DNA from 3 places in the Nocardioides aromaticivorans genome. Region 3 is predicted to be linked to each of the others. Evidence: riboswitches for the same ligand, from Rfam matches in the RefSeq annotation. Region 3 holds a riboswitch; each other region holds the start of a gene.
What was found. A riboswitch is a leader RNA that binds a small molecule or an ion and turns the genes downstream of it on or off. The one in region 3 is predicted to bind glycine.
Positions count from the first base shown of each region.

Region 1: it holds a riboswitch for glycine, as region 3 does, so the genes downstream of both, gcvT (glycine cleavage system aminomethyltransferase GcvT) here and gcvP (aminomethyl-transferring glycine dehydrogenase) in region 3, are expected to answer to the same signal.
Region 2: it holds a riboswitch for glycine, as region 3 does, so the genes downstream of both, gcvP (aminomethyl-transferring glycine dehydrogenase) here and gcvP (aminomethyl-transferring glycine dehydrogenase) in region 3, are expected to answer to the same signal.

Region 1 covers NZ_JACBZM010000001.1:2,546,817-2,557,219, reverse strand. The annotation lists gene BJ993_RS12030 (L-serine ammonia-lyase) at 1-450, opposite strand, end outside; gene gcvH (glycine cleavage system protein GcvH) at 475-846, opposite strand; gene gcvT (glycine cleavage system aminomethyltransferase GcvT) at 867-1,997, opposite strand; glycine riboswitch at 2,043-2,135, opposite strand; glycine riboswitch at 2,136-2,242, opposite strand; gene BJ993_RS12015 (SDR family NAD(P)-dependent oxidoreductase) at 2,331-3,098, opposite strand; gene BJ993_RS12010 (NADP-dependent oxidoreductase) at 3,144-4,175, opposite strand; gene BJ993_RS12005 (zinc-binding dehydrogenase) at 4,235-5,215, shown strand; gene BJ993_RS12000 (YidH family protein) at 5,205-5,588, shown strand; gene BJ993_RS11995 (DUF202 domain-containing protein) at 5,585-5,863, shown strand; gene BJ993_RS11990 (DUF1254 domain-containing protein) at 5,870-7,228, opposite strand; gene BJ993_RS11985 (DUF1214 domain-containing protein) at 7,225-8,532, opposite strand; gene BJ993_RS11980 (ABC transporter ATP-binding protein) at 8,535-9,659, opposite strand; gene BJ993_RS11975 (ABC transporter permease) at 9,703-10,403, opposite strand, start outside.
Region 2 covers NZ_JACBZM010000001.1:4,551,189-4,561,591, forward strand. The annotation lists gene BJ993_RS21800 (DUF881 domain-containing protein) at 1-377, shown strand, start outside; gene BJ993_RS21805 (small basic family protein) at 374-706, shown strand; gene BJ993_RS21810 (DUF881 domain-containing protein) at 699-1,424, shown strand; gene gcvH (glycine cleavage system protein GcvH) at 1,435-1,824, shown strand; gene BJ993_RS21820 (FHA domain-containing protein) at 1,870-2,385, shown strand; gene ftsR (transcriptional regulator FtsR) at 2,388-3,119, shown strand; gene BJ993_RS21830 (bifunctional nuclease family protein) at 3,278-3,748, shown strand; gene BJ993_RS21835 (MerR family transcriptional regulator) at 3,922-4,521, shown strand; glycine riboswitch at 4,545-4,646, shown strand; gene gcvP (aminomethyl-transferring glycine dehydrogenase) at 4,726-7,554, shown strand; gene BJ993_RS21845 (serine hydrolase domain-containing protein) at 7,551-8,846, shown strand; gene BJ993_RS21850 (hypothetical protein) at 8,812-9,201, opposite strand; gene BJ993_RS21855 (hypothetical protein) at 9,171-9,599, opposite strand; gene BJ993_RS21860 (acyl-CoA thioesterase domain-containing protein) at 9,662-10,403, shown strand, end outside.
Region 3 covers NZ_JACBZM010000001.1:2,258,718-2,269,120, reverse strand. The annotation lists gene gcvP (aminomethyl-transferring glycine dehydrogenase) at 1-2,234, opposite strand, end outside; glycine riboswitch at 2,279-2,376, opposite strand; gene BJ993_RS10660 (MarR family winged helix-turn-helix transcriptional regulator) at 2,754-3,245, shown strand; gene BJ993_RS10655 (IclR family transcriptional regulator) at 3,337-4,152, shown strand; gene BJ993_RS10650 (gamma-glutamyl-gamma-aminobutyrate hydrolase family protein) at 4,184-4,966, shown strand; gene BJ993_RS10645 (FadR/GntR family transcriptional regulator) at 4,938-5,702, shown strand; gene BJ993_RS10640 (alpha/beta fold hydrolase) at 5,741-6,694, opposite strand; gene BJ993_RS10635 (APC family permease) at 6,708-8,183, opposite strand; gene BJ993_RS10630 (glutamine synthetase family protein) at 8,299-9,759, opposite strand; gene BJ993_RS10625 (SDR family NAD(P)-dependent oxidoreductase) at 9,766-10,403, opposite strand, start outside.

The DNA.
Region 1 (10,403 bases), 290 kb from region 3:
CCCACCGCCGACCGAGTAGTAGGTCCGCTCGCGGAAGGCACCCTCGATGCCGTACGCCGTGAAGGTCATCCCGTTCGGGTGCGCGGGCAGCGAGCGGCGCCGGTGCAGCACGAGGTCCTCGGCGGCGTCGAAGCGGACGGTCCGCCTGCCGGCGAGGTCGATCGCCCCGTCGCGTCGTACGACGTCGAGCCGGCCGCGCGCGGCGGCGACGTCCACGGTCGCCGGCAGCTCCCCCTCGAGCCCGAGCACGACGGCGCCCTCCGAGCCGTGGCCGTGCCCGGTCGCCCCCAGCGACCCGAACAGCTCGGCCTTCACCCGTACGGTCGCATCGAGGAGCCTGTCGTGGACGAGGCCGTCGACGAAGGTCTTCGCGGCGCGCATCGGCCCCACCGTGTGTGACGACGACGGACCGATGCCGATGGAGTAGAGGTCGAAGGTGCTCAGGGGCACGACGCGACCTCCCGCTCGAGCACCTCAGGCCTCGAGCAGCGCGTCGTACGCGGCAGCGTCGAGCAGGTCGACGGTGGCGGTCACCTTGACGACGAGGAGCCAGCCGCGGCCGAAGGGGTCGCTGTTGACCAGGCTCGGGTCGCCGTCGACGTCCTCGTTGACCTCGACGACCTCGCCGGTCACCGGCGAGTAGAGGTCGCTGACGGACTTGGTGGACTCGAGCTCGCCGCAGGTCTGGCCCGCGGTGACGGTGTCGCCGACGGCCGGCAGGTCGACGTACACGATGTCGCCGAGAGCGTCGGCGGCGTAGGCCGTCACGCCGACACGCGCGGTGTCGCCGTCGAGGGCGACCCACTCGTGCTCGGCGGAGTACTGGAGGTTCGTGGGGTTGCTCATCGTCTTCTCCTCGAGGTGGGTCAGCGGTTGCGGGTGTAGAAGGGGAGCTCGACGACGTCGGCGTCCTCGAGGGAGCCGCGCAGCAAGACGGAGACCCGGGTGCCGGGCGCCGCGAGGTGCGGCGGCACGTAGGCCATCGCGACCGGCTTCTCCAGCGTCGGCGACGGCGCGCCGCTGGTGACCTCGCCGACCTCGGCGCCGGTGGCCGGGTCGACGACCGGGTAGCCCGCGCGCGGCGAGCGGCGGCCGGTGGAGACCAGCCCGACGAGCACGCGCTCCGGGCCCTGCTCCTTGCGCTTCGCGAGCGCCTCGTGCCCGACGAAGCCGTCCGGCTTGTCGAGGACGACGACCCGGCCCAGGTTGGCCTCGTACGGCGTCGTGTCGCGGCTCAGCTCGTGGCCGTAGAGCGGCATCCCCGCCTCCAGGCGCAGCGTGTCGCGGCAGGCGAGGCCCGCGGGGACGAGGCCGTGCGGCTCCCCCGCCTGCTGCAGCGCGGCCCAGACGGCCTCCGCGTCGGACGGCCGGCAGTAGACCTCGAAGCCGTCCTCGCCGGTGTAGCCCGTCCGCGCGAGCAGCACCTCGACTGCGCCGTCAGGGGCAGCGACCGTGCCGGCGTCGATGGCGTAGTACCTCAGCGACGGCACGTCGAGCTCGGTCAGCTCCGCGACGATCGCGGCCGACGCCGGGCCCTGGACCGCCAGCAGCGCCCACTCCTCCGACGTGTCGCGGACCTCGACGTCGTACCCGTCGGCGCCGGCGGCCACCTCGGGGGCGACGACGGCGACATTGCTGGCGTTCGCGACGACGAGGTAGTGCTCCTCGGCGAGGCGGTAGACGACGAGGTCGTCGATGATCCCGCCGTCCTCGGCGCAGATCATCGAGTAGCGGGCGCGGCCGACGCCGATCGCCGACGGACGACCGACGAGGGCGTGGTCGAGCGCGGCGCCGGCACCCGGGCCGGTCAGCTCGATCTCGCCCATGTGGGTGAGGTCGAAGAGGCCCGCCGTCGTGCGCACGGCCCGGTGCTCGGCGAGCTCCGAGCTGTAGCGGACCGGCATCTGCCAGCCGGCGAAGTCCGTGAAGTTGGCGCCCAGTGCGGTGTGGACCGCGTGCAGCGGGGTGGTGCGCGGGGTGGGGTCGTTCGTTGCCATGCGGAGGCTCCCGGGGTCGAGGGTGCACGGCACCCTGCTGGTCTGCCTCCCCGCTCTGTCATGGGTGCCTGAGAGCTTCACCGCGACGAGCGGCTTGCACCGTGGGCGCAGGACATGGGTCCTGTCTTTCCAGAGTTGCCTCGCCGCGCAGTGATGGGGCCTGAGAGTTTCTCGGGGAGAGTTGCTCCTACGGCGCCCCGTCGCGACCCATCGGGTCAGGCGGGGTCTCTCCTGCTGCGGCTTCGAACGGCCGGTGTGGAGTTGTGTGCGGCGAGGCTACAGGTCGTGGCCGCCCGGGTCCCATTCCCCTCCGGCGCGGACGGCACGCCTGCGTCAGCCGATGCTGGCGCCGCCGTCGACGTAGAGCGTCTGGCCAGTGACGTACGACGACTCGTCGGCCGACAGGAAGGTGACCGCGGCCGCGATGTCGTCCGGCTGACCGACCCGCCTGACCGGGACGGCGTCGGCGTTGAGGCGGCGGAACTCGTCGACGTCCATCTTCAGCCGGGCCGCGGTGGCGTCGGTCATCTCGGTCGCGATGAAGCCCGGCGCGACCGCGTTGACGTTGATCCCGAACGGGCCCAGCTCGATGCCCAGGGTGCGGGTGAAGCCCTGCACGCCCATCTTCGCGGCCGAGTAGTTGGCCTGCCCCCGGTTGCCCAGCGCCGAGATCGAGGAGATGTTCACGACCTTGCCGTACTTCTGCTCCACGAAGTGCTTCTGCGCGGCCTTGGTCATCAAGAACGCACCCTTGAGGTGCACCCCCATCACCAGGTCCCAGTCCTCCTCGGTCATCTTGAACAGGAGGTTGTCGCGGGTGATGCCCGCGTTGTTCACCAGGACGTGGATCCCACCCAGCTCGGTGACGACCCGCTCGATGGCGGCGTCGACCGACGCGCCGTCGGAGACGTTGGCGCCCACGCCGATGGCCTTCGCACCCTCGGTGAGCGGCAGCTTCGCGGCGGCCTCGGCGGCCGCGGTCTCGTCGAGGTCGACGATCGCGACCGACGCGCCCTCCTCGGCGAACCGGGTGGCGGTGCCGAACCCGATCCCGCGCGCTGCTCCGGTGATGACGGCGACTCGCCCGTCGAAACGACCCATGGTGGTGCTTCCTCTCGTTGGTGGTGGCGGCCGGTCGAGGTCGACTCAGCCGAGGCGGACCAGCGTCTTGCCGGTCGTGCGGCCCGCGAGCATGTCCGCCATCGCGCGCGGGGCCTGCTCGAGGCCGTCGTAGACGGTCTCGGGTGCGACCAGCCGGCCGTCGCGGATCCAGCCGGCCATCCGTTGCTGCATCTCCTCGAGCAGGTCGAGGTGCAGGCTGCCGCGGAAGCCGGACAGCGTCAGGTGCTTGGCGGTCGCGAGGAAGATGTTGCGCGGACCGGTGGGCTCCGACTCGTAGTCCGAGATCGAGCCGCACAGGGCGATGCGCCCGTGCATGGTCATCGCGTCGAGCGCCGCCTCGAGGTGCTCGCCGCCGACGTTGTCGAAGTACAGGTCGATGCCCTCGGGGGCCAGGCGTGCCAGCGCCTCCCCCAACGGCTCGGACCGGTGGTTGAACGCCGCGACGCCCAGGTCGTCGCGCAGCCAGGCGACCTTCTCGTCCGATCCGGCGCTCGCGACCACCCGGTGGCCGAGGTTGCGGGCGATCTGGACGACCAGGGAGCCGACGGCTCCGGCGGCCGCCGACACCCACAGGACCCGCCCGCCGCTGAGGCCGTCGACGACCGCGAGGCCGGCGTACGCCGTCAGGCCCATCGGCCCGAGCGGCCCGAGGAAGTGCTGGTGCGGCGCGTCGCCCGGGTCGAGCACGCGCAGCGTCCCGACGCCGTTCATGGCGCTCTCGCCCGCGCGCACCACGGCGTGCTCCCGCCAGCCCAGGGAGTGCCAGACGACGTCGCCCGGCTCGAACCCGTCGGCCCGGGACGCGACGACCTCACCGATCGTGAGGACGCCGTCCATCGGCGCGTGCAGGTCGAAGGCGGTGAAGTAGCCGTCGGGTGCCGCGGGACGCAGCCGGAGCCTCATCCCGGGGTCGACGGAGGTCCAGGTGTTGCGGACCAGCACCGAGCCTGCGGCGAGCTGGTCGGGGTCGGGGAGCTCGACGGGGACGACCTCGAAGTGCTCGGGCCCGACCTCGCCCCGCGGGTGGGCAGCGACCTGCAGCGCACGGCTCTTCATGTCTCTCCTCGGCACTCGGTGTGTGGACACCCGCGACTGTACTGAACTAAATTCAGTTTATGAAGACTCCGATGATGTCGGCTTGGCGCTGGACCGGGACCGGACGTCCGCTCCAGCTCCACGAGGTCCCGGTGCCCGCTCCCGGTCCCGACGAGGTGTTGGTGCGCGTGCGCGCTGCTGGCATGTGCCACTCGGACGTGGGCGAGCTCGACGAGCCCTCATGGGCCGTGAACATCACGCGCAACCCGATCACCCTCGGGCACGAGATCGCCGGCGAGGTCGTCGCCGTCGGCACGGATGTCACCGGCTGGACGACGGGCCAGCGGGTCGGCGTCCATCCGCAGGGCAGCACCGTTCCCGGCTACAGCCGCGACGGCGGCTACGCGAGCCACCACCTGGCCCCGGCCGGTGACCTCGTCGCGGTGCCCGACGGGCTGAGCGACGAGCTCGCCGCCACCGGCACCGACGCCGGCATGACGTCGTACCACGCGGTCGCGGTGGTCGGCGGCGTCCGCGCGGGCAGCCGCGTCGGCGTCATCGGCCTCGGGGGCCTCGGCCAGCTCGGCGCCCAGCTCGCCGTCCACCTCGGCGCCGAGGTCCACGGAGCCGACACGAGTACGGCGGCACGCTCCCTCGCGGCCGGATGGGGCCTCGCCGGGCTCCACGAGCGGGCCGAGGACCTGCGCGGCCTCGGCCTCGACGTCGTCATCGACTTCGCGGGCTTCGGCACGACCACCGAGGCGGCCGTGCAGGCGATCCGCGTCGGCGGCGACGTCGTGATGGTCGGCCTGGGCGCCGAGCACACCACGCTGACCACCGCCGACGTCATCCACCAGAAGGCACGGATCCACGGCTCGTCGGGCGGCACCCGCGACGACATCGCCGCGGTCTACCAGCACCTGGCCAGCGGCGCGCTGGCACCGACCGTCGAGCGGATCGGCTTCGACGACGTCCCGCGCGGGATCGAGCGCCTGCGCGCCGGCGACGTACGGGGGCGGCTGGTCGTCGTGTTCGAGGGCGGGCAGCACGATGGGCGCTGAGTCCGGGCCGGCACGACGACAGCGGTGGCCCGCCCGCGTCTACGGCACCGGCGCCGAGCCCGACTACCGATTCTCCCTCGCGAACGAGCGGACGTTCCTCGCGTGGCTGCGGACGTCGATGGCCCTGGTGGCCGGTGCCGTCGCGCTCGACGCCTTCGCGACGGGCTATCCCCGGCCGGTCGTCCAGGCAGTCGCCGGGGCTCTGGTGGCGCTGGGCGGAGCGGGCGCAGTCCTGGCGTGGGCACGCTGGAGTGCGGGCGAACGTGCCATTCGGAGAGGCGAGCCGCTCCCCGGGTTCCGGGCCGGGGCCGCCGCCTGCGCCGTCCTGGTGGCCGTGGCCACGACCGCCGCGTTCCTGGTGCTGGTGCGGTGAGCGACCCTCCACGGGATCCGGGCCTCCAGGCGGAGCGCACCCGCCTCGCCGGCACGCGGACGATGCTCAGCACCGGCGCCGCAACGCTGGCTCTGCTCCACCTGACCGCCCCCTCCGCGCCCATCGGGCCGGTCCTGCTGGCGGCCGTCGCACTGGCGGCCTCGACCGGAGCCGCTCCCCTGCTGCGGGACTCGACCGGGGTGCGCCTGGCGGCCCAGTCACTCACCGCCGTCATGATCGCCGCCTGCGCGTTGGTCACCGTCGTTCGCGGCTGATAGCCCTCACGCCACGGGACGCACCGGACCGGGCAGCCAGGCGCCACTGAGCGCGTCCGCGAGCGGCTCGTAGATGCGCAGCACCAGGAAGAAGCGCCCGCGTGGCGCCGGGAGCCAGTTCGCCCCGACACCGGGGTCCTCGGCGCTGATGGAGACGGTGACCGAGCCGTCGACGTCCAGCAGGAGGCCCGGCGTGGCGCTGCCGACCGAGGAGCGATCGATGGCGCTCGGCACGAGGAATCCGCTGTCGTCGTACAGGGTGACGCTCCAGAACGCCCCCGCCGGCGGCGGACGCTCCATCGTCAGCAGGTAGCCGCCCGCCGCCCCGCCGAGGGGCCGTCCCTCGCCGTCCACGTAGGTGTTGAACGAGGTGTTCTCCTCGACGACGTTGGCGGCGAGACCGACGTGGTTCATGACCGCCCGGCTGAGGAAGTTGGCGCCGTGGGCGCCCTTGTCGCAGACCTTCGTCCAGCCGGTCGGCACCGGTTCTCCGAGCTGCGGCCGGCAGGCGTCGATGACACCCATGGCCGCGGCGAACCCGCTCGCGGCCCCCGCCCGCGTCTCCTCGTCCAGGAGCCCGGGTCGGAACGCAGCGGTCCCCGCCAACCCCAGCACCGCGAAGCGACGGACGAGCGCCGTCTCGTCCGCGGGCACCCCGCCGAGACGGAGGGCACCGTCCATCGCGTGGAAGAAGGCCTCCCAGTCGGTGACGACGGCGTCGGGGTCGACGACCTCCCCGACCACGCTCGTCGCACCCGCGGCGACGCCACGGCCGCCCCGGACCGGACGCAGGAGCACCGAGTCCTGGAGCCGGTGGATCTCGGCAAGGTCGTCCCCCCGGACCTGGATCCGCATCAGCACCCACATCAGGCGGGAGGCGACACGGAGCCGGACGGCGTCGTCCGGCACGCCGGCGTCGTCACCCGGCGCGACCAACCAGACCTCGCGTGCCGGTCCGACGGTCCGCCGGCTGATGTTGGAGGCGTTGCCGAACGCGTCGAGCAGGTTCAGCGTGAAGTAGCGATCCCCGAAGTCGGGCAGGTCGATCGCCACGGGCCCCTCCCGCAGGTCGAGCCACGCGTTCGAGTACAGGGTGTCCACGTTCGGCACCCGGAAGGCGGCGAACCCGGGAGCGGCGAGGCGCCGCTCGTGGACGAACTGGCCGGTGGGGACACCGGTCTCGGCGTACTGCCGGCACATCTGGGCGTACTGGTAGGCGGCCGGGAGCCCGTAGACCACCGCATCGAAGGCTGCCGCGTGGGCCACGGAACGCCGCGCTGTGCCGTCCCTCGGCACGAGGTCCGCACGCGTGGAGACCTGCCGCTGGTCGACGTCTCCGACGTCGAGGGCGGCGTACCCCGTCACGCCGGCACCCGCATCACCGCCGGAGGACGCCACGACGCCTCGAGCGGCCAGTACAGGCGCAGCATGAGCCGGAACGGGCCCTCTGGCGCCGGAAGCCAGTTGCTCACCCCTCGCGGCGGCGGGCCAGCACTGATGTCGACCTCCAGCGATCCGTCGTCGGACCGCACCAGGCCGGGGGTGCGATCTCCGACGGCGTACCGCCCGAGGTCGTTGGCAACGAGATTTCCCGCGGCGTGGTACATCGTCAGGGACCAGAAGGCCGCGGCCGGCGGGGAACCGGCGGGGAGCCGGACCCGATACCGGGCGACACTGCCGTCGAGCTGCCGTCCCTCGGCGTCGACCTCGCACACCGGATAGCTCGCCTCCTCGGGTGGATTCACGTAGATCTGGGCGTGCGCCACCGCCGCACGGAGCAGGTGGTCGTCGCCGAAGGAGGCCACGGTCTCGTTGGTCGCCCAGCCGGCGGCGGTCCGGCCGAGAGTGCGAACCCGTTGCTCGATCGCCCGATGGCCGTCCCGGAGGCCGTCGGCGACAGCGGACACGACAGCCGGCGCGGCACGATTCCGGGCGAGCTCGTCGATCCCCACGTCCGCGAGCAGTCGCTCCAGTCCGCGGCTCTCGATCGACTCACCCCCGGTGTCGAGCACCCGGAGCACGGCGGAGGCGAAGGCGCCGGGCTCGAAGACCTCACGTTCCCGGGCGACGGCGGCGAGCCGGACGTCGACGTCGTCCACGACCGTCCCCGCATGCGGACTGCCTTGGCTCGAGACCACCAGGCGGTCCTGCACGGCGTGCGCGGCACGGAGGTCCTCGTCGCTGTCCGGATCGACCGCCGTCCGACCGACGAGCGTCAGCCACCGGTCCCGCGTCGCCACCCGCACCAGGTCACCGTGGTCCACCACCTCCGGCTCCCCGGGTTCCACCACGACGTGCGGCGGCTGCCCGGGGTGGGTCCGGCCGCTGATGACGACCGGGCTCGTGGTGTCGGACTTGCCCACCTGGAGGCTGAAGTACCGATCGCCCACGGTCGGCAGCTGGACCGCGTGCGGCCCGCGGGCGAGGTCCAGCCACGCCACGGAGTAGAGGGTGTCGACGTTCGGCGCCACCCCGACCCGGAGATCGGGGTCGGCGAGGGCCCGCGCGTGCCCGAACCGGCCGATTGGAGCGCCGGCCGACACGGCGGGCCGCGGCGCGAGGGGATCGCCGGGGAGGGTGAAGTTGAACCGCAGCCGCTGCGCGAGCACCAGCGGGTAGGCCCACACCTGAAGCCGGGCTGCGGACCGTCGTACGTCGTCCGGGGCCACGCTCACGAGGCAGCGATCAGCTCGCGCGACCCGGTCGCCGCTCCGCCCGGGTACACCTGCATCGCCTCGGGCCGGAAGCTGATGACGACGGGCTCGCCCTCGTGCGCGCTGCGCAGCCACGCCCCGTGGGAGGCCGCGTCAGCACGCAGCCGGAACTGCTCGGCTCCGGCGGCCACCGTGACGTCGTAGTGGCGGCCACCGAACTCGGAGGCGAGCAGTGTGGCCTCGAGCCGCACGGCATCGGCCGGCGCCTCGGTGGCCGACCGGTGCAGGCGGACGTCGTCCGGCCAGATCCGTGCGATCAGCGCGGGAGAGTCGGGAAGGCTGCGCTGGATGGACATCTCCACGCCGTCGGCGCTCTGCCAGCCCGTCGCGGTCCGGACGAGCTCCAGCCGGTTCGACATGCCGATGAACTCCGCGACGTAGTCGGTGGCCGGGTTGTCGAAGACCTCGACCGGCGTCCCGAGCTGCTCGATCCGGCCGGCCCGCATGATGGCGATCTTGTCGCCGAGCGCGAAGGCCTCGGACTGGTCGTGGGTCACGAAGACGGCACCGAAGCCCAGGCTCTCGTGCAGGCGGTGGATCTCGGTGCGGACCTGGTCACGGAGGCGCGCGTCGAGGTTGCTCAACGGCTCGTCGAAGAGGACCAGGTCCGGCTGGGCCGCGAGCCCGCGGGCGACCGCGATCCGCTGCTGCTGGCCGCCGCTCAGCTGGGAGGGATAGCGGTCGAGGAGGTGGCCGCAGTCGACCATGCCGGCCGCCTCCTCGACGCGGCCCGCCGCCAGCGCCTCCTTCATCCTGCGCACCTTGAGCGGGTAGGCGATGTTCTTGCGGACCGTCATGTTGGGCCACAGTGCATACGACTGGAACACCATGCCGATGCTGCGCTTGTGCGCCGGCACGTTGATCCGCTCTGCCGCGTCGAAGACCGCCTTGCCCTTGAACTCGATGCGCCCCTGTTCGGGCGTCTCGAGGCCTGCGAGGCAGCGCAGGGTGGTCGTCTTGCCGCAGCCGCTGGGGCCGAGCAGGACGAGGAACTCACCCTCCTCGATCTCGAGGTCCAGGTCGTCGACGATGACGTTGGAGCCGTAGGACTTGGTGAGACCGGAGATTCGGAAGCTGGCCATCATGCACCTCTCGCGTAGTTCGGCCGGGTCGGGGATGGGGACATCAGAGGTTGTCGAGCACGTTGCGTCCGCCGACGATCATCGCGATCGCGACGCCCGCCGTCGTGACAGCCGACATCAGGATCGCCATGGCGGCGACGAGGGTGTAGGAGCCGTTGCTCCAGTGGTCGTAGAGGAGCGTGCCCATCACCTGGGTGGTGGCCGAGCGGACCATCAGTGACGCCGCGAACTCGTGGGTCAGCAGGATGAACATCAGCGCCACCGCACTCAGCACGGCAGGCTTCAGCATCGGCAGGGTCACGCGCAGTGCGGTCACCAGGGGGCTCGCGCCACTGACCGCCGACGCCTCCGCGTAGGTGTCGCCCATCGAGATCAGCGCGGTCATCTGCATCCGGGTCGCGAAGGGGATCATCAGCACGATGTAGACGAGGATGATCACCCACTTCGTCCCGTAGAGGATGAACGGCGGCTGGGTGTAGGTGAGGAGGAACCCGACGCCGAAGATCACGGACGGGATGCCCAGCGGCAGCGCACTGATGACGTCCCCCAGCAGGCGGATCACCTTGAGATGGCGGTTGCGGACCACCAGCATCGCCGTGGCGAGCCCGACCGGCACGCAGACCGCGACGGCGGCGAGCGAGGTGACCACGCTCGTGGTCACGGACTCGGTGATGCCGGGGGTGCTGAACAGCTCGCGGTAGTTGTCGAGCGTCAGGAAGTCCCAGCTGAGATTCTCCGACCAGA
Region 2 (10,403 bases), 2.3 Mb from region 3:
TGGTCCGCAGCACCGACCTGGCGACGATCGCCAACGCGCTGTGGTCCGCCGGCGCCGAGGCGATCTCCATCAACGGGCAGCGGCTGACGGGCACGGGCGCGATCAGCACCTCCGGCGACGCGATCGAGGTCAACCTCGTCGGTGTCGCGCCGCCGTACACGATCCTCGCGATCGGCGACCAGGGCTCCCTCGCGTCGCGCTTCGTCGACACGCCGAGCGGCCTGCAGTTCGTGGCGGTTGCCAACCAGTTCGGCTTCTCGTGGAAGATGGACAAGGAGGACGACCTGCGGCTGCCCGCCGCACCGGCCTCCATGCGGAAGCTCCGGTTCGTGGAGCAGAAGAAGAACCCCAAGGTCGAGGGAGGTGGCCCGCCGTGATCGCGGTGCTCGGACTGTTGGTCGGTGTGGTGCTCGGCCTGGTGTTCCAGCCCGACGTCCCGGCCGGTCTGGAGGTCTACCTGCCGATCGCGGTGGTGGCGGCGCTCGACGCCGTCTTCGGCGCCCTGCGCGCCTACCTCGACGGGATCTTCGACGACAAGGTCTTCGTCGTCTCGTTCCTCAGCAACGTGGTGATCGCCGCAGGCATCGTCTACCTCGGCGACCGGCTCGGCGTCGGCGGCCAGCTCTCGACGGGCGTGATCGTCGTGCTCGGGATCCGCATCTTCACCAACGTCGCCGCCATCCGGAGGCACGTCTTCCATGCCTGACGAGCCGCTCGACCGACTCCGGCGGGCGCTGCTGCGTCCCTCGCGCCGGCAGCTGGTCGCGGGCGTGCTCATGGCCCTGGTGGGCTTCGCCGGCGTCACCCAGATCAGGGTCACCGACACGGACGCGACGTACTCCGGCCTGCGCCAGCAGGAGCTGATCGACCTCCTCGACGGTCTCGGCGGTGCCCGCCAGCGTGCCGAGGCCGAGATCGACCGCCTGGAGGGAGTCGCCTCCGACCTGCGCGACGACACGACCAAGCGGCAGACCGCGCTCGACCAGGCCAAGGCCGAGGCTGACACGCTCAGCATCATCGCGGGCCTCGTGCCCGTGACCGGGCCCGGCGTGCGGATCACGATCACCGAGGACGAGGGCCGGGTGCGCCTGGGCTCCCTCCTCGACACCATCCAGGCGCTGCGGACCGTCGGCGCCGAGGCGATCGCCATCAACGGCACCATCCGGGTCGTGGCGCAGACCTCGCTCGAGGAGACCGAGGGCGGGTTCACCGTCGACGGCGAGCGGATCGAGGCGCCGTACGTCATCGACGCCATCGGCGAGCCCGGCGTCCTCGCCGACTCGCTGACCTTCGCCCTCGGGCCGAAGAAGCAGATCGAGAACGACGGCGGCACGATGGAGGTCAGCGAGCTCAAGGCGGTCGACATCGAAGCGGTCGCGACTCGCGCAGAGCCTCGCTACGCCCTGCCGGAGCAGGGGCAGTAGCCTTCTCGCCATGACGAACCCCGCTGACCTGAAGTACACCGTCGAGCACGAGTGGCTGCGCCAGCCCGGCGAGGCGGCGGGCTCGGTCCGCGTGGGGATCACCGACTACGCCCAGGACGCCCTCGGCGACATCGTGTACGTGTCGCTGCCCGAGGTCGGCGCGACCGTGGCTGCCGGCGACGCGTGCGGCGAGCTCGAGTCGACGAAGTCGGTCAGCGACGTCTACGCCCCGGTCTCCGGCGAGATCGTCGCCGTCAACGAGGCCCTCGACGCCACGCCCGAGCTGGTGAACAACGACCCGTACGGCGCCGGCTGGCTCTTCGAGGTCGCGCCCGCTACGCCCGACGAGCTCGACGGACTTCTCGACGCGGCCGGATACGAGGCCCAGCTCGACGGCTGATCCGGTACGTTCGTAGTACCCGTTCCGGACCCAAGGAGTTTCCAGATGCCGTTCTGCACCGCCTGTGGCCGGCAGAACCCTGACGACGCCCGCTTCTGCTCGCAGTGCGGCACCCGTCTCGTCGAGGCGGACGCGACCGCGCCGGTCGCGACGGACTCGACCGCGACGATCCAGGCCGTCTTCCCCGCCGACCGCGTGGAGACCTCGGACCGGGCGCTCAGCGCCGTCGACGCGGCCGCCGTGGACGCCCTTCCCGTCGGGCACGCGCTGCTCGTCGTACAGAAGGGTCCGGGTGCCGGCAGCAGGTTCCTGCTCGACGCCGACGAGGTGAGCGCGGGCCGCCACCCCGAGAGCGGCATCTTCCTCGACGACGTGACCGTCTCGCGCCGCCACGCGGTCTTCCGCCGGTCGGGCGACTCGTTCACCGTCGAGGACGCGGGCAGCCTCAACGGCACCTACGTCAACCGCGACCGCATCGAGAAGGCGCAGCTCAAGGACAGTGACGAGGTCCAGGTGGGCAAGTACCGCCTGGTCTTCTTCGCGGGCCACGAGAGCCACTGACCGTGGTCGCTGCCGTCGCCCGCGGCGAGCGCGAGCCCCTGCTCAACATCGGGCAGGTGCTCGACCGACTGCGCACGGACTTCGAGGACATCAGCATCCCGAAGATCCGCTTCCTCGAGTCCGAGGGGCTGATCAAGCCGGAGCGCACCCCCGCGGGCTACCGCAAGTTCTCCGAGGCCGACATCGCGCGGCTGCGCTACATCCTGCGGATGCAGCGCGACCACTACCTGCCGCTCAAGGTCATCGGCGAGCACCTCGACGCGATGGACCGCGGCCTCGAGCCGCCCGCGCCGGAGCCGGTCGTCCCGACCGTGCCGACCGTCGCCATCGGCTCCGACGGCATGCCGGCACCGGAGTCCTTCCGTCGCAGCGACAAGCTGCGGCTATCGCGCAAGGAGCTCATCAAGGTGGCCGAGATCGACGAGGCCCTCCTCGCACAGCTGGAGGAGTTCGCCCTCATCACGCCGTCGGCGACCGGGCACTACGACACCGACGCGCTGGTGATTGCGCAGACCGCCAGCGAGCTGGCGGACTTCGGCATCGAGCCCCGCCACCTGCGCGGCTTCCGGGCGGCCGCCGACCGCGAGGTCGGGCTCATCCAGCAGGTCGTCGCCCCCCGCCGCGGCCGCGACGCCGGCGCCGCCGCGCGTGCCGAGGAGGCCGTGAGCGAGATCGCCGCCCTGTCCGTGCGGCTGCACGCCACCCTGGTCAAGGCGGGCCTGCGCCGGATCTGAGGGCCGGCGGGTCGCGGGGATCCGGCGAGGCCGCGGATTGGGCAGGAACTGCAGCTCCGGGCGTTGGATTGTTGCGGTTTGGTCCCAAACCGCAACACCTGCGCGACCCCCACGCAGCCACCACTCCCACCTCATCCCACCCCGAGTAGTGTTGAGGCATGCGCGAGGTGGATGTCCTGGGAGTCCGGGTGGAGATGCCGTCCAACCAGCCCATCGTGCTGCTGCGCGAGACCGTCGGGGACCGCTACGTGCCGATCTGGATCGGCGCCGTGGAGGCCACCGCGATCGCGTTCGCCCAGCAGGGCGTCGTCCCCCCTCGACCGCTGACGCACGACCTCATGAGGGACCTGCTCGCGGCGACCGGGGGAGAGCTGTCGGAGGTGCGGATCACCGACGTGAAGGACGGCGTCTTCTTCGCGACGCTGGTCCTGGCGTCGGGTGCCGAGGTGAGCGCGCGCCCGTCGGACTCGATCGCCCTCGCCCTTCGCACCGGTACGACGATCTACTGCTCGGAGGAGGTCCTGGCCGAGGCGGGGATCTCGGCGCCGGCCGAGGAGGAGGACGAGGTCGAGGCGTTCCGGGAGTTCCTGGACCACGTCTCGCCCGAGGACTTCGAAGCAGGACAGTGACGGGAGTTCCCTCAGCCTCAAGTTGAGGCTGAGGGTTTTTGACGACACGCCCGGCGACGTCTTTGACCGGCCCGTCATCGGCGCCGTACCTTGAAGAGTCGAATGACAGCCGTGCAATGCCTGCGCGACCACCCCTTGATCACCCACCTGATCGAACCCCTGCGGAGGACCCCGTGAACGAGCAGCAGCCCGAGAAGGTCGGTCAGGACACGGCCGCGGCGACCGCTGCCGCCGAGGAGCAGGGGCTGCTCTTCACCGACGACGTCTCCCCGCTGCCGAGCGACCTGGGCTACCGCGGTCCGACCGCGTGCAACGCGGCCGGCATCACCTACCGCCAGCTCGACTACTGGGCGCGCACCGGCCTGATCGAGCCGAGCGTGCGCGGTGCCAAGGGGTCCGGCTCGCAGCGCCTCTACAGCTTCCGCGACATCCTGATCCTCAAGATCATCAAGCGCCTGCTGGACGCCGGCATCTCGCTGCAGCAGATCCGTACGGCGGTCGGGCACCTGCGTGAGCGTGGCACCGACGACCTGACCCAGGTCACGCTCATGAGCGACGGCGCCTCGGTCTACGAGTGCACCAGCAACGACGAGGTCATCGACCTCCTGCAGGGCGGCCAGGGCGTGTTCGGCATCGCCATCGGCGGTGTCTGGCGCGAGATCGAGGGCACCCTCGCCCAGCTGCCGAGCGAGAGCGCCAGCGACACCGAGCAGGCCGAGGACGTGGCCGGCGACGAGCTCGCCGCGCGTCGCGCTGCGAGGAACGCCGGCTAGGCGTTGTAACCTGTAGCTGCTGTTCATCCCGCACGGGAGAGTCAGGACACGTCGCTGACGTGGGCCTGCGCCGAAGGGGCAATTCCTCCCCGGAACCTCTCAGGCGCCCGGACCGTGCGGAGCAGGCAACTCTGGAGGCGCAGCGACGCGCCGACAGAGGGGGAGGGCTCGATCCTTTTCGATCCCGAGGAAGCCTGCCTGCTGATGAGTGCCCCCTTCGTCAACCGCCACATCGGTCCCGACAACGACCAGGTCGCGACCATGCTCGACCGTCTCGGCTACGCGTCGATCGACGCGCTCATGGACGCGGCCGTGCCGAAGTCCATCCGGTCCGGCGAGGAGCTCGACCTGCCGGCGGCCGCCGACGAGGAGACCGCCGCCGCCGAGCTGCGCGCCCTGGCCGCGGCCAACGTCCCCGGTGAGCCGATGATCGGCCTGGGCTACCACGCGACCGTGACGCCCGCCGTGATCCGCCGCAACGTGCTCGAGGACCCGAGCTGGTACACCGCCTACACGCCGTACCAGCCGGAGATCTCGCAGGGCCGCCTTGAGGCGCTCATCAACTTCCAGACGATGGTCTCCGACCTGACCGGGCTGACCACCGCCGGCTCGTCCCTGCTGGACGAGGGTACGGCGGCTGCCGAGGCCGTCGCGCTGGCGTTCCGCGCGAACCGCAAGGCCTCGGGCCCGTTCGTCGTCGACGCGGACGCGCTGCCGCAGACCATCGACGTCGTGCGCACCCGCGCCGAGGGCATCGGGATCGAGATCGTGGTCGCCGACCTCACCGAGGGCCTGCCCGAGGGCGATGTCTCCGGCGTGCTGATCCAGTACCCCGGCGCCTCCGGCCGGATCGCCGACATCAAGCCGGTCATCGACGCGGTCCACGAGCGGGGCGGCCTCGCGGTCGTCGCCGCCGACCTGCTCGCGCTGACCCTGCTCGAGGCGCCCGGCACGCTCGGCGCCGACGTCGTGGTCGGCTCGGCCCAGCGCTTCGGCGTCCCGCTGTTCTACGGCGGCCCGCACGCCGGCTTCATCAGCGTCCGCGAGGGCCTCGAGCGCCAGCTGCCCGGGCGCCTGGTCGGCGTCTCGGTCGACGCCGAGGGACGCCCGGCGTACCGGCTCGCCCTGCAGACCCGCGAGCAGCACATCCGCCGCGACAAGGCGACGTCCAACATCTGCACCGCCCAGGTGCTGCTCGCCGTGACCGCCGGCATGTACGCCGTCTACCACGGTCCGCAGGGCCTGAAGGAGATTGCGGCCGACATCCACGGCCTCGCCCGCCGGGCCGCCGCGTCCCTCGAGGCCGCCGGCATCGAGGTCGTCAACGACACCTTCTTCGACACCCTCAACGTCCGCGTCCCCGGTCGTTCCGGTGCGGTCGTCACGGCCGCCCGTGAGGCCGGCATCCACCTGCGGCCGGTCGACGGCGACACCGTCGGCATCTCGTTCGGCGAGTCCGCCGGCGAGGCCACGCTCGCCGCCGTCCTCGGTGCCTTCGGGGTGACGGAGGTGTCGGCCGAGGGCGACGCCGGGCTGCCCGAGGACCTCGAGCGGACCACGGAGTTCCTGACCCACCCGGTCTTCAACACCCATCACAACGAGACCTCGATGCTGCGCTACCTCGCGCGGCTCTCGAACCGCGACTACGCGCTCGACCGCGGCATGATCCCGCTCGGCTCCTGCACGATGAAGCTCAACGCGACCACCGAGATGGAGCCCATCTCGCTCGCCGGCTTCGCCAACCTCCACCCGTTCGTCCCGGCCGCGGACGCCGACGGCTACCGCCAGCTGATCGAGCAGCTCGAGGGCTGGCTGGCCGAGGCCACCGGCTACGACCGCGTCTCCATCCAGCCGAACGCCGGCGCGCAGGGCGAGTTCGCGGGCATGCTCGCGATCCGCAACTACCACCGCGCCAACGGCCAGGGCCAGCGCGACGTCTGCCTTATCCCGTCGTCCGCCCACGGCACCAACCCCGCCTCGGCCGTCATGGTCGGGATGAAGGTCGTCGTCGTGAAGGCGACCGACGACGGCACCGTCGACCTCGAGGACCTGCGGGCCAAGTGCGAGCAGTACTCCGAGACGCTCGCCGCGATCATGGTGACCTACCCGTCGACGCACGGCGTCTACGAGGAGACCATCACCGAGCTGTGCGACATCGTCCACGAGCACGGCGGCCAGGTGTACGTCGACGGCGCGAACTTCAACGCGCTGCTCGGCTACGCGCAGCCCGGCAAGTTCGGCGGCGACGTCTCGCACCTCAACCTGCACAAGACGTTCTGCATCCCGCACGGTGGCGGCGGCCCGGGCGTGGGCCCGGTCGCGGTGCGCGCGCACCTGGCGCCGTACCTCCCGACGCACCCGCTGCACCCCGACGCCGACCGGCGCGAGGGCACCGGTGCGATCAGCGCCGCGCCGTTCGGCTCCGCCGGCATCCTGCCGATCTCGTGGGCCTACATCCGGATGATGGGCGCTGAGGGCCTCACCCGTGCGACCGCGGTCGCGGTTCTGTCCGCCAACTACGTCGCGGCCCGACTGGGCGAGCACTTCCCGGTGCTCTACCGAGGCGAGTCCGGGCTGGTCGCCCACGAGTGCATCCTCGACCTGCGCGGCATCACCGCAGCGACGGGCGTCTCGGTCGACGACGTCGCCAAGCGGCTCATCGACTACGGCTTCCACGCCCCGACGATGTCGTTCCCGGTCGCGGGCACGCTGATGGTCGAGCCGACGGAGTCCGAGGACCTCACCGAGCTCGACCGGTTCTGCGACGCGATGATCGCGATCAAGGGCGAGATCGACCGGGTCGCCGCGGGGGAGTGGGACGTCGACGCGTCGCCGCTGCACCACGCCCCGCACACCGCCCGCGCGCTGGTCGGCGAGTGGGACCGTGCCTACTCCCGCGAGGTCGGCGTCTTCCCGGCGGGCCTCGCCGGCGCGGCCGACAAGTACTGGCCGCCGGTCGCCCGGATCGACCAGGCCTACGGCGACCGCAACCTGGTGTGCGCGTGCCCGCCGATGGACGCCTACGCCGAATGACCGTGTACGACGACCGGCTGGCCGCGCTCCAGGGCGCGGGCCGGCTGCCTTCGGTCGTGGCGGGCGTGGCGCGCGGGGGCGAGCCGGTCTGGTCCGGCTGCTCCTCGGCGCTGCCCGGGGTCGGCGTCGACTCCGCCTACCGGATCGGCTCGATCACCAAGACCCTGACGGCGGTCCTCGTCCTGCAGCTGCGGGACGAGGGCCTGCTCGACCTCGCCGACCCGGTGGGGCGATTCCTGCCCGAGTGCGGGTACCCCGACGCCACGCTGCGCGAGCTCCTCGCGCACACGGGCGGGCTGCAGAGCGAGCCGGTCGGACCGTGGTGGGAGCGCGTGGACGGCGGCGGTGTCGCCGAGCTGCTCGCCGCCAACGACGGATCCGGGCGGGTGGCTGCGGCGGGGGAGTACTACCACTACTCGAACCTCGGCTTCGCGCTGCTGGGCGAGGTCGTGGCCCGGCTGCGCGGCGCACCCTGGTGGGAGGTCGTCCAGCAGCGGCTGCTCGTCCCGCTCGGGATGGGCGCGACGTCGTACCACCCTCCTGCGGAGCACGCGCCCGGCCGCAGCGTCGACCACTTCGCCCACACCCTGAGCGCCGAGCCGCACACCGACACGGGCGCCATGGCGCCCGCCGGACAGCTGTGGAGCACGGTCGCGGACCTGCTGCGGTGGGCCGACTTCCTGGCCTCCGGCCATCGCGACGTGCTCTCCGCGTCCACGCTGGCGGAGATGGCGGCGCCGGTCGCTCCGGCCGACGCCTACGGGCTCGGCCTCCGCGTGCTCCACGTCGGCGGACGGACGATGGTCGGCCACACCGGCTCGATGCCGGGCTTCCAGGCCTCGCTCTTCGTCGACCGGGACACCCGTGACGCCGTCGTCGCGCTCGCCAACGCGACGACCGGCCTGCGGCCCGAGCAGGTGCCGGCGACGCTGCTCGGTGACGTCGCGGCGCCGGTGGCGCAGCCGTGGTTCCCCTCGCTGCCGCCCCTGCCGGGCGAGGTGGCCGAGCTGCTCGGGCTGTGGTTCTGGGGCAACACGGGCTTCGCCTTCGAGTGGACCGGCGGTGAGCTGGTGGCCCGCGACCTGCGCACGGCCGAGCTCCACGAGCGCTTCGTCGACGTCGACGGCGCCTTCGTCGGGGCCGAGGGCTACCACCGCGGCGAACGGCTGCTGGTCCGGCGCGATGCCGACACGGGCGCGGTTCGCAGCCTGGAGTGCGCGACGTTCGTCTACACCCGCACGCCGTACGACCCGGCGGTCACGATCCCCGGGGGCCATCCGGGAAGGCCGTGACCACGGACGCGAGCCCGACCGCCACGCTGAGCGCGACCACGGCCCACGCCCAGCCGGGCAGCAGGTGCGGGAAGCGGGCGAGCAGCACGACCGGCACGACGAGGTGGACCGTCACCGTGCCGATCCACGGCCACGGCGAGCGCCGCGCCACCAGCGCCGCCGCCCCCAGCGGCAACGGCGCGAGGACCACCCAGCCGAGCGCGACCGCGAGGACCAGCCCGCCGTGGGCCGCGAGCCAGGTCGCGAGCGACCAGGGGTCGACGCCTGCGCCCGCCCACGCCGCGGCCGAGGTCGCGACGGCGACGACGATGACGGCGGAGCGGGTCAGCTGATCGGGTCGAAGCCGGAGATGCACGAGCGTCCGTCCCGCTCCTCGACGTGCACGACCGCGGCGATCTCGGCGTCGGTGTAGGGCTCCTCGTCGCTGGTCACCCGGACCGTGAACGATCCCTCGGTGTCGCCCTCGACGTCGGAGATCTCGTAGGTCGCGTCGGGGTCGTCCTCGCCGGTCTCGTCACGCACCGTCTCGATCAGCTTCTCGAGGTCGGCGCGGTCCTTCCCGGACGGCGCCTCGCAGAGCAGGTCGATCCCGTCGTCCACCTCGAGGTCCTCCGCGGCGTCGACCGCGGCGTCGGCGACCTCCTCGACGCTGGTCGGGTCACCGCCGGAGGCGACGACGAGCGCGGTCACGCTGCCGGCGAGGAGCAGCACGAGGGCGACGGCTCCGGCGACGATCCATCCCAGTCTGGTCATGCGGGCACCCTGCCCCGGGAGCCCGCTGCTCACACCCAGGGGCCAGCGGGCATGATGGGGCCATGAACGAGAACACGTTCTATGAACCGGGGACGAGCGCGTCTCCGCCGCAGGCCGGGCAGCAAGCTGCCGGAGACGGCTCTCGCCGCGCTGCCGTCCAGTTCGCCTGGTTCCGCGACGAGGGTGACGCGCTGGTCCCGCTGCCGCTGGCGCAGAGCCTCTGGCGCTCGGACCAGATGCACGGGGTCGCCGTCAGCGGCCTGCTGGCGCGTGCCCTCGAGAAGGCCGTGGACGACGCCGGGCGCAGCGAGCTCGTCCCGGCTCGCTACCACGTCGACCTCTTCCGCCCGGCCCGGATGATCCCGACGACGGCACGAGCGACGGTGGTCAGGGAAGGTCCCCGGCTGCTGCTGGCCGACGCCGTGGTCGAGCAGGAGGGCGAGGTCGTCGCCCGGGCGAGCGGCACCTTCCTCCAGCCGTCGTCCTCGCCCGACGGGGCGGTGTGGACCTCGCCGGAGGAGCGGCCGTCGCCGCCGCCGCTGGAGCTGGCTCCCCTCGACGTCGAGCACCACGTCCCGATCTTCGCGAGCGACGCCCCGTGGTCGGACAACTTCGGCGACCACCAGAACGGTGGCCGGCACCAGACCTGGCACATCGCCGTCCCGATCGTGGAGGGCGAGGAGTGCACCCCGTTCCAGGCCGTGGCCTCGGTCGCCGACGCCACCAGCATGGTCACCAACTGGGGTGCGGGCGGCGTGGAGTACATCAACACCGACATCGACCTGGCGCTCTCGCGCCGGCCCA
Region 3 (10,403 bases):
GCGCTGATCGGGCCGATGCCCACGCGCTGCTCCGGGACCGGGTGCAGCGGGTGGCTCGGCAGGTACGGCGCCAGGTGGGCCGCGACCGCGACCGGGCCGACCCCCGGGCCGCCCCCGCCGTGCGGGATGGCGAAGGTCTTGTGCAGGTTCAGGTGCGAGACGTCGCCGCCGAACGTGCCCGGCCGGGCGATGCCGACGAGGGCGTTGAGGTTGGCACCGTCGACGTACACCTGGCCGCCGTGGCGGTGCACCAGGTCGCAGAGGTCGGTGATGCCGGTCTCGTAGACGCCGTGGGTGGAGGGGTAGGTGACCATCACCGCGGCGAGCCGGTCGGTGTGCTCGGCGCACTTCGCGGCCAGGTCGTCGAGGTCGACGGTTCCGTCCTCGCGGGAGGCCACCACGACGACCCGGAAGCCGGCGAGCACCGCGGAGGCGGCGTTGGTGCCGTGCGCGCTGGACGGGATCAGGCAGACGTCGCGCCGCGCCTCACCACGGTCGTGGTGGTACGCGCGGATCGCGAGCAGGCCGGCGAGCTCGCCCTGCGAGCCCGCGTTGGGCTGGATCGACACGGCGGCGTACCCGGTGATCTCGGCCAGCCACTCCTCGAGCTGCTCGACGAGCACGCGGTAGCCGGCGACGTCCTCGAGCGGGGCGAGCGGGTGCATGTCGGCGAAGCCGGGCCACGAGATGGGCTCCATCTCCGCGGTGGCGTTGAGCTTCATCGTGCAGGAGCCGAGCGGGATCATGCCGCGGTCCAGCGCGTAGTCCTTGTCGGAGAGCGCCCGCAGGTAGCGCAGCATCGCGGTCTCGGAGCGGTGCCGGTGGAAGACCGGGTGCTCGAGGAAGGCGGAGGTACGACGCAGCGCCGCGGGGATCCCGGTGCCCACCTGGACCATGACGCCACCGTCGGTCCGGGGCTCGACGGCGTCGACGACGGTCGCGACGTGCTCGGCGGTGGTGATCTCGGAGCAGGTGATGCCGACGTGCGTGGCGTCGACCGGGCGCAGCAGGATGCCGGCGGCGCGGGCGCGGGCGACGACGGCAACGGCGTCCGCGACCTCGACGACGACGGTGTCGAAGAAGTGCCGGTTGACCCGCCGCACGCCGCGCACCTCCAGCTCGGAGGCGATCTCGGCGGTGCGGGCGTGAACCTGGCCGGCGATCCGGCGCAGGCCGTCGGGCCCGTGGTAAACGGCGTACATCCCGGCGGTGATCGCCAGCAGCACCTGCGCGGTGCAGATGTTCGACGTCGCCTTGTCGCGGCGGATGTGCTGCTCGCGGGTCTGCAGCGCGAGGCGGTACGCCGGCTGTCCGGACGCGTCGATCGAGACACCGACGAGGCGGCCCGGCAGGTGCCGCTCGAGGCCCTCGCGCACGGCGATGAAGGCGGCGTGCGGGCCGCCGTAGAACATCGGGACGCCGAGCCGCTGCGTCGACCCGACCGCGATGTCGGCGCCGATCTCGCCGGGCGGCGTGAGCAGGGTCAGCGCGAGCGGGTCGCAGGTGACCGCCACCGCGGCGCCCCGGCCATGTGCGTCGTCGGCGAGCGGGCGCAGGTCGCGGACCTCCCCCGAGCAGCCGGGGTACGACGCCAGCAGGCCGAAGAAGTCGCCCTCCGGGAGCGGCCCGTCCAGGTCCACGAGCTCGACCTCGAGCCCGACCGCCTCGGCGCGGGTGCCGATGACGGCGAGCGTCTGCGGCAACGTGTCCGCGTCGACGAGCACCCGCGGGGACTTCGACCGCGACGCTCGGCGCATCAGCAGGATCGCCTCGACCACGGCCGTGGCCTCGTCGAGCAGCGAGGCGTTGGCCGTCGGCAGGCCGGTGAGGTCGCCGACGACGGTCTGGAAGTTGAGCAGGGCCTCGAGCCGACCCTGGCTGATCTCCGGCTGGTAGGGCGTGTACGCCGTGTACCAGGCCGGCGCCTCCAGCAGGTTGCGGCGGATCACCGGGGGCGTGATGGTCGGGTGGTAGCCGCAGCCGATCATCGCCACGCCGACGTCGTTGCGGCCCGCCAGCGCGGCCAGCTCTGCGAGCGCCTCGGCCTCGCTGGCCGCGGGCGGGAGCCGGAGCGGCTCCGGCGACACGATGCCGGCCGGCACCGCTGCGGCCATCAGGTCGTCGAGGCTCGAGTAGCCGATCTCGGCCAGCATCTTCGCCTGCGCGGCAGCGTCGCTGCCGATGTGGCGCTCGCTGAAGGGGGTCCCGAAAGGGGTGGGGTCGTTCGAGGACACGGAGGCTCCCGTCGTCGAGGGTGCACTGCACCCTGCTTCGCTTGCCTCCCCGCTCTGTCATGGGTGCCTGAGAGCTTCACCGCGACGAGCGGCTTGCACCGTGGGCGCAGGACACGGGTCCTGACTTTCCAGAGTTGCCTCGCGCGAGCAGTGATGGGGCCTGAGAGTTTCTCGGGGAGAGTTGCTCCTACGGCGCCCCGTCCCGACCCATCAGGCCAGACGGGGGCTCTCCTGCTTCGGCTTCGAACGGCCGGTGTTCAGTTGTACGTCGCCCACACCGTAGCCGAGCCTCGTCACGCCCGGCACCGACTGTCTGGCAACACCCACTGGAGCACGGCCCGGCCCGCCGTGGCCAGGACGCTGTGCCGGACCGCGGAACGCCACGTGCGGTCCGCCTCGTCCGGTCTCCACCGAAACCCGCGCGGTTCTGGGGCGTGGAACGTCACGCTTCCCAGCTCCCGACGCCCGGACTTGGATGGCCAGATGCCCCTTCCGACCGCCCGCGGAAACTGAGCCCGCATGAACGGCCAGGTCGGCAACTCGCCCTTTGACTTCGCTGCCGCCAGCCCGTTGTCCGACCTCTTCCGAGTGGCCAACGCAGTCCGCTCCGAGCTCACCAACCGCGTCCTGCGCCGATACGACCTGACCTGGACCGGGTTCATCGTCCTCGCCGTCGTGTGGAACTCGGACGGCGTCGAGACCCGACACGTCGCCGAGTGCGCCGACGTCTCGAAGGCCACGCTGACCGGGGTAGTGAAGACCCTCGAGGGCCGAGGGCTGCTCCTCCGGGAGGGCGACCAGCGGGACCGTCGCCTGGTCCGGCTCCGCCTGACCGACAAGGGCACCGCGCTGACGGAGCAGGTCCATCCCGAGTTCCACGCCGTCGAGTCCGCGATCATCAGTCAGCTCTCCGGCCGCAAGGTCAGCGCGCTCACCCGCACCCTGCGCGACATGCTCGACGCCGTCGAGGGCCACGTCGACACGCCAGCCACGACACGTGCCGGCGCCTGACCGGCCACTTCCTGGCTGGCCCCGCGCCTCTGTGGCACCGGTTCCGAAGTTGGGGGTGGCGCAGCACACATCAACGGCGTACGGTATTGGTATGAGGGCACGACCATTAGACGTATCAGTCCCCACTCTTGAGCACAGCACTCCTGACGGCGGGTCTGTCGGCAAGGCGATCTCGCTCCTGACCGCGTTCGGCGACGCCGCAGGCGGCGCGACCCTCACCGAACTCGCGCACATCGCCGGCGTTCCGAAGTCGACGGCCCATCGCCTGCTCGGTGTGCTGCGCGACGCTGGGCTCGTCGACCGGGACGGCATGGACTGGTACCTGTGCGCTCCGATGCTCCGCCTCGGAGCAGTGGCCCTGCGCGGCGGAGCGGGCGTCCTGCGCGAGGTCGCGCTGCCGTACCTCTCCGAGCTCTACGAGCTCACGCACGAGAACGTCCACCTCGGCGTCCTCGACGGCACCGACGTGGTCTACCTCGACAAGATCTACGGGCACCGCTCCACCTCGACACCGTCGCGCGTGGGCAGCAGGCTGAACGCACACACCTCCGGCCTCGGAAAGGCCATCCTGTCCCGGTCGGACCGGACGGCCGTCAAGCGCGTCCTCGACGGTGGACTCCGGCCGACGACGACGCGATCGATCGCGCTGCCGGGCATGTTCCTCCGTCAGCTCGAGGCTGCGCGCCAGGAAGGGGTGGCGTTCGACCGCGAGGAGTGCCGGGAGGGTCTCGTCTGCGTGGCCGCCCCCATCCTCGGCCCGTCCGGTCGGGCGGTGGCCGCCATCTCGGTAGCGGGCTCCGCACGAACCCTGAAGATCGACGCCATCGCGAGCGCCGTTCGCAACGCCGCGGTCCAGGTCTCCCGGAAGGCCGGGCCGGACGTCGACCTGATCGCCACCGGCACGTGACCTCCGCATCCGAACCATCGAAAGGACGCCCGTGAACCTGCGGACCCCACCTTCGCTCCCCCAACCGTTGATCGGCGTCACCGGCCAGTACCGGTACGGCCACGAGGTCGGCCGGCTGCCCGCGTTCGTCGGCCAGGAGCCGATCGAGGTCTTCCTCTCCCCCTACATCCGCAGCGTCGCCGGTGCCGGCGGCACGCCCGTGCTGCTCACGCGGGAAGCCGACCCCGTAGCAGTCGTCGACCGACTCGACGCACTGGTCCTCGCGGGCGGGGAGGACGTCGACCCGGGACGCTACGGCGGCATCCCCACCGAGTTCGCGACGGTGATGGACCCCGGGCGCGACGCGTTCGAGATCGGGCTGTTCGAAGCCGCTCTAGTGAAGGGCATCCCGGTGCTCGGAATCTGTCGGGGCTGCCAGCTCATCAACGTGGCTCGTGGCGGCACGCTCGTCCCCCATCTCTCGGCCTCCGACGGGCAGTCCCACTCCTTCTACGGCTATCCCGGGAACCACCGGCCGCAGATGGTGAACGTCACCGAGGACAGCGAGCTCTCCCGCGTCCTCGGTGCCCGGATCTCCGTGAACAGCTACCACCACCAGGCGGTCCTGACCCCCGGCGAGGGCGTCGTGGTCTCGGCGCGAGCTCTGGACGGGGTGGTGGAGGGCATCGAGATGCCCGACGCCGACGTCGTCGCCGTACAGTGGCACCCCGAGATGTTCGGCGGTGATCCCTTGTTCGACTGGCTCGTCGAGCGGGCCGTCGACAGGACCCGAGGAACTGACCTGAGTGAGCACTCCCTCCACGCCGCCGGATGAGCTGATCGACACCGACTCGCACTGGCACCGCCACGGCGAGGCGGTCCGCACGTCCACGGACGACGTCCACGCCCGCATCCGGGCCATGGTCCACGGCGGGCAGCTGCGTCCAGGGGACCGGCTGCCCGCCGAGCGACGTCTGAGCGAGATGTTCGCGGTGTCCCGGTCCACCCTTCGCGAGGCACTGAGCCGCCTTCGCGCGGAGGGCTACGTCGAGGTTCGTCGCGGCGTCGAAGGAGGAACGTTCGTCACCGAGCTCGCACAGCCCTACGCACGTTGGCTCGCGCAAATGGCTGACGACGGCTCCCTGCTGCGCGAGATCATCGACGTGCGCACGGCTGTCGAGTCGCACATCGCGTGGTTGGCTGCCGAACGGAGAACGGCCGAGGACCTGCAGCAGCTCGCCGAGGCGATCGACGTCGACGGTGACCGGCTGACGCCCCGTCAGTTCCGTGAGTCCGACAGCCGGTTCCACGGGCTGCTCGCTCGCGCGGCCGGCTCACCCCGGCTCCACCGGCTGATGGAGACTGCGCGGGGTGAGCTGTTCACGCCGGCAAGTGAGCCGCTCATCCTTCCTGGGACGATCGCGCGAAGCCACGAGGAGCACCACGGCATCCTGGCTGCGGTTCGCGCCGGCGACGGCAACAGGGCAGCCCAGCGGATGCGCGACCACCTGCATGCGACTTTCGATGACGTGTCGAGCGCAATTGAGTCGGCCGGCCACCTGTCACGATGACAGGCGACCGGCCGGCAGGCCGTGCGTGGTGTCCGGGGTCAGGAGCCTGAAGGCTGGTAGGCCCGTCCCAACAGGAACTCGGTGAGCACGGCGTCGTGCTCCTCAGGGCGCTCCCACTGCGGCCAGTGCCCCGCGCCGTCGATGCAGTAGAACTTGCCGTTCGGCAGAATGCTTGCGATGTACTCGCCGTAGTCGGGACCATCGCCCGGGTTGTGCTCGGTCCACAGCACCAGTGTCTCCGGCCGGTAGTCGACCAGGTCCTCCTCCGAGTAGGGCAGGTCCCAGCTCCAGTCCTTGTCCAGCCGGAAGACCTTCCGCATGGAGTCGTTGATGAGGGGATCCGAGTAGAGCGCCAGCCGGATCTCGACCATCTCGTCGGTCATCGACTCCGGTTCGGCGACGACCCACTCCAGCCGCTTGCGCATGGCCGCAGCGTTCGGGTCGACGACGACCTCGCGAGAGAGGCGGGCAAGCTCCCCCATGTCGCCCTTCACGGGCTTGAAGTCCGACTTGTTCAGCTTGACGTGTCCGAATCCGGTGTTGAGCACCACCTTGCGGGTGCGCTCAGGGTGGCTCAGCCCGAAGTGGAAGGCGATGGTGGCTCCCATCGACTCACCCTCGATGTGGACCGTGTCATGGCCCAAGGCATCGATCAGGTCGACCACGGCCTCGACCTGGTGGACATAGCGCTTGTCGTCGTCGTAGGGCTGCTTGTCGCTGAACCCGTGGTAGAGCGCGTCGATGCTGTAGACATGAAAGCCCTGCCGGGCCAGGCCGTGCATGTTCCGGGCGAACGACTCCGCGTGACCGCCGACTCCATGGATCAGGATGAGCGGCTCGCCGTCTGCGTCGCCACTCTCGATGACGCGGTGCCGCCAACGCGCGCCCTGCACGAACCTCGTCTGGGTCCCGAGCAGCTCGACGCTGAGCCGGGGCCAAGCGGAAAGCGGTCGGCAGTGGACGGCGGCGGAGAGCTGGAAGGTGTTGGTCATCGCAACGGGATCCTCACTTGTCGTTGATGGGTGTCGTCGCCTCAGCGCTGTCGGTTTCAACAGCGTCGGCGTCGGTGCGCTCGGGGTTCAGGCTCCCGACCCGGTCAGCCCGGAGAGTGGCCATGAGAGCCCCCGCGAGGGCGGCGGCCGGAATGAGCCAGGGCAGCATGCTGGACAGGCCGCCCGTCGCTCCGGACAGGAGCGACCAGTTGCGCAGAGCCAGCACGACGATCACGCAGATGCCGACGAAGGCAGCCACTGGCGCAATCAGCGTCTGCCACGCGGAGCCTTCGCCGCTGCGTCGCCCGTGGACGACGACTGCCACGGTCGCACTCGCCTGGAGCACGAAGATGCCCAAGGTGCCCAGACCGCTGAGCCATGCGAACAGCTGCAGAAAGGGGTCCGCACCGCCGACTGCAAAGCCCACCACACCGACCGCGGTGACCACCGAGACGGCGACGCTGGCGTTGCTCGGCGACTTGAACCGCTTATGGGTGGCGCCCAGCAGGGAGGGCAGTCCACCCGCACGCCCCAGCGACATCACGTATCGCGACAGGGTGTTGTGGAGGGCGAGCAGGGCTGCGAAGTAGCTCGTCAGGACCAGCACGGTGAGCACGTCGGTACTCCACGCTCCCAGGTACACCGGCATCACCTCGAGTACGAACCCACCCGGATTCGAAGCCGCCTGGTCGAGCACCTTGTCGTTGCCGTAGGCGTTGCCGAAGGACCACATCGTCAAGGCGTAGAAGACCGTGATCAGCACCACCGCCCCGTAGGTCGCGACGGCTACTGTCCGGCGGGGAGAGCGCGCCTCCTCACCGTAGATGGCGGTGGCCTCGAAGCCGAGGAACGCCACCGCGGCGAAGAGGAGTGCGATGCCGAAGCCGGTACCGCCGCTGATGGCCGACGGATCGAACCCGGCGAACGAGATGCCGTCCTCACCGCCCTTGCCGACGGTCGCGACATCGAAGAAGAAGAGGACGGAGATCTCGAGGACGATCAGCACGCCGAGCACCCGCATGTTGAGGTCCACGGCGCGGTGGCCCATGAAACCCACGAGAAGCCAGGCCAGCGTCGCGCAGACGAACCAGTCAGCCGAGATCCCCAGCGTCGAGTCGAGGGCGAAGCTCGCGAAGAAGCCGAACCCGCCGTACAGGCCCATGACGAAGACGCCGTAGGAGAGGACGGCCACGAACGCGCACGCAGAGGCAGCCCTCTTGCCCAACGCCACCTCGACGTAGGCCGCCAGGCCGGCAGCGCTCGTCACCTTGCCGCTCATGTAGGCATATCCCACCGAGAACAGCAGCAGCACCACGCCCACGATCAGGTAGGCGAGCGGCGCACCGACGCCTCCGAAGCCGAAGACGACGGGCGCGGTGGCCACCGAAGCCGCCAGTGGCGCTGCGGCAGCCACGACGAAGAAGACGATTCCGAGGACCCCCAGGGATCCTTCCTTCAGGGAACTGTTGCCCTGGACCTGCTGAGACATTTGCGGACTCCTGATCTCCGGAGCGGTCCGAGCCGCCAGCCTCCGGGAGGCGATGTGGTCGTGGATGAGGACATGCGGACCCACAGGGGCGGCGCGGCGGTCGCCCACGGTCGGGTCAGGCGTTGCCGATGTAGCGGTTCAGCTCCCAGTCGGTGACCGCGCTGTTGAACTGCTCGACCTCCCAGCGGCGGGTCTCGGCGTAGTACGAGACCGCCTCTTCGCCAAGCATCTTGTTGGCCACCTCGCTCTGCGCGAAGAGCTCGGTCGCCTCCTGCAGCGAGCGCGGCACGGACTCGACGTGCTCGTCGGCGTAGGCGTTCCCGGCGTAGGCCTCTCCGGGATCGAGATCGTTCTCGATACCCCACAGGCCACCAGCGAGCATCGCGGCGAGCACGAGGTACGGGTTGCCGTCCGACCCGGGTGTGCGGTTCTCCACCCGGGTCGCCCCCTCGGGGCCGCGAATCGCGCGGATGGCCGTCGTTCGGTTGCCGACGGCCCAGGCGACCTGGCTGCCCGCCGCGCTGTCGGCCTCGAAGCGCTTGTACGAGGTGATGTAGGGCGCGTACATAGCGGTGAACTCGCGGAGGGTCTTCGTCATCCCCGCGATGTACTGCCTCGCGACGACGGACAGCCCGTCCGGCCGGGAGGCGTCGTAGAACGCATTGCGCTCACCCGACCACAGCGACTGGTGGACGTGCAGGCTCGAGCCGAACTCACCGGGACCGAACTTCGGCATGAACGATGCGAAGTAGCCCAGTTCCGCCGCGACCCGCTTGACTGCGAACTTGAAGAGGAAACCCTCGTCAGCAGCACGTAGCGCCGGCTGAGGGGTGAGGTTCAGCTCGAACTGCGACGGACCGCCCTCGGCCATGATGGCCTCGATCCGGATCCCCATGTCACCGCAGGCCTTCTCGATGGCCGAGGTGAGGGGCAGGTCTGCGTGCGCCTGCTCCGCGCCGTACATGGTGACGGACTCTCCGAGGACGTCGAGGTTGCGGAATCCCTTGGCCTTGGCCGATCCGAACGTCTCCTTGAAGACGAAGAACTCGAACTCCGTCGTCATCAGCGGCTCGAAGCCCATGCTGCCGGCATGCTGGACCATCCGCCGCAGAACGTTGCGCGGCATGGCACTGAGCGGCTGGTGCTCCTGGTCGAGGTAGTCGCAGAGGACCAGCGCACCCTTGTCGATCCAGCTGACTGGCGTGAACGTGCTCAGGTCCGGCACGGCATCGAGGTCGTCGAAGCCCGCGTCCCATGTCGGCCACCAGCCCTCGTAGCCCGAAGGCCTGGGCATCATCCCGTCCTCGATGTCCATGATCGCGAGCACATCGGCAATGTGCATGGCCGCGGTGGGCTCGTTCTCGAAGCGCCACGCCGGAATGAACTTCGCGCGGAACTGACCATGGATATCGGCACCACCGATGAGGACCCTCTCGATGCCGTGCTCGGCAACGGCCGCACGGACGCGGGCGATCTCCTCGGGTGTCGCAACGAACTCGCTGGCCATCTGTCCTCCGTAGTACTTTCTCAAGCGTTGTGTCGAGTGTCTGCCTGCTGCCGATGCTGCGCCAACCACGTGGTTTCAGCCCCCGGAACCGGGGGCGCCGGGCGTCGCGACCGTCGCCGCTCGGAGGTCTCCGGCCCGTGCGCGCGCGTACTCCGAGAAGGCGCGACCGCGCACCCTCTCGCCGGTGTCGCACTCGATGACGGCACCCGTCATCGTGCGGGCCTCCGTGGCTGAGGCCAGGGCGACATACCAGTCGACGTAGTCCTCGGGCTTGGGCAGGAAGCCCAGTGGGGACACGGTCGAGATGAGCTCGTCCATCGGCAGGTCGGAGATGTCCCGTGCCTTGTGCGCCAGGGCTGGCGGGCCCGTCAGGGCCGTGAGCATGCCGCCCGGAGCGACCGCGTTGACCCGCACTTCCGGAGCCAGCTCGTAGGCGAGCTGCCGTACGAGTCCGACGACGGCGTGCTTGGACGCCGTGTAGAGCGGGCCTCCACCGCCGGGGTGCTGGCTCGCGTTGGAACCGGTCATGACCAGGGCACCGCCGGTGGCGCGCAGCGCCTCGTGTGCCGACTTCGCGCCCGCCAGGAAGGCTTTCACGTTGAGGTCGAAGAGCTGTTGGAAGGCGAGATCGAAACGAGCGTCGTCAGGGAGGTCGACCAAAGTGGTCCCGAAGTCCCAGTACCCCGTGTTGGCGACGAAGGAGTCGAGATGGC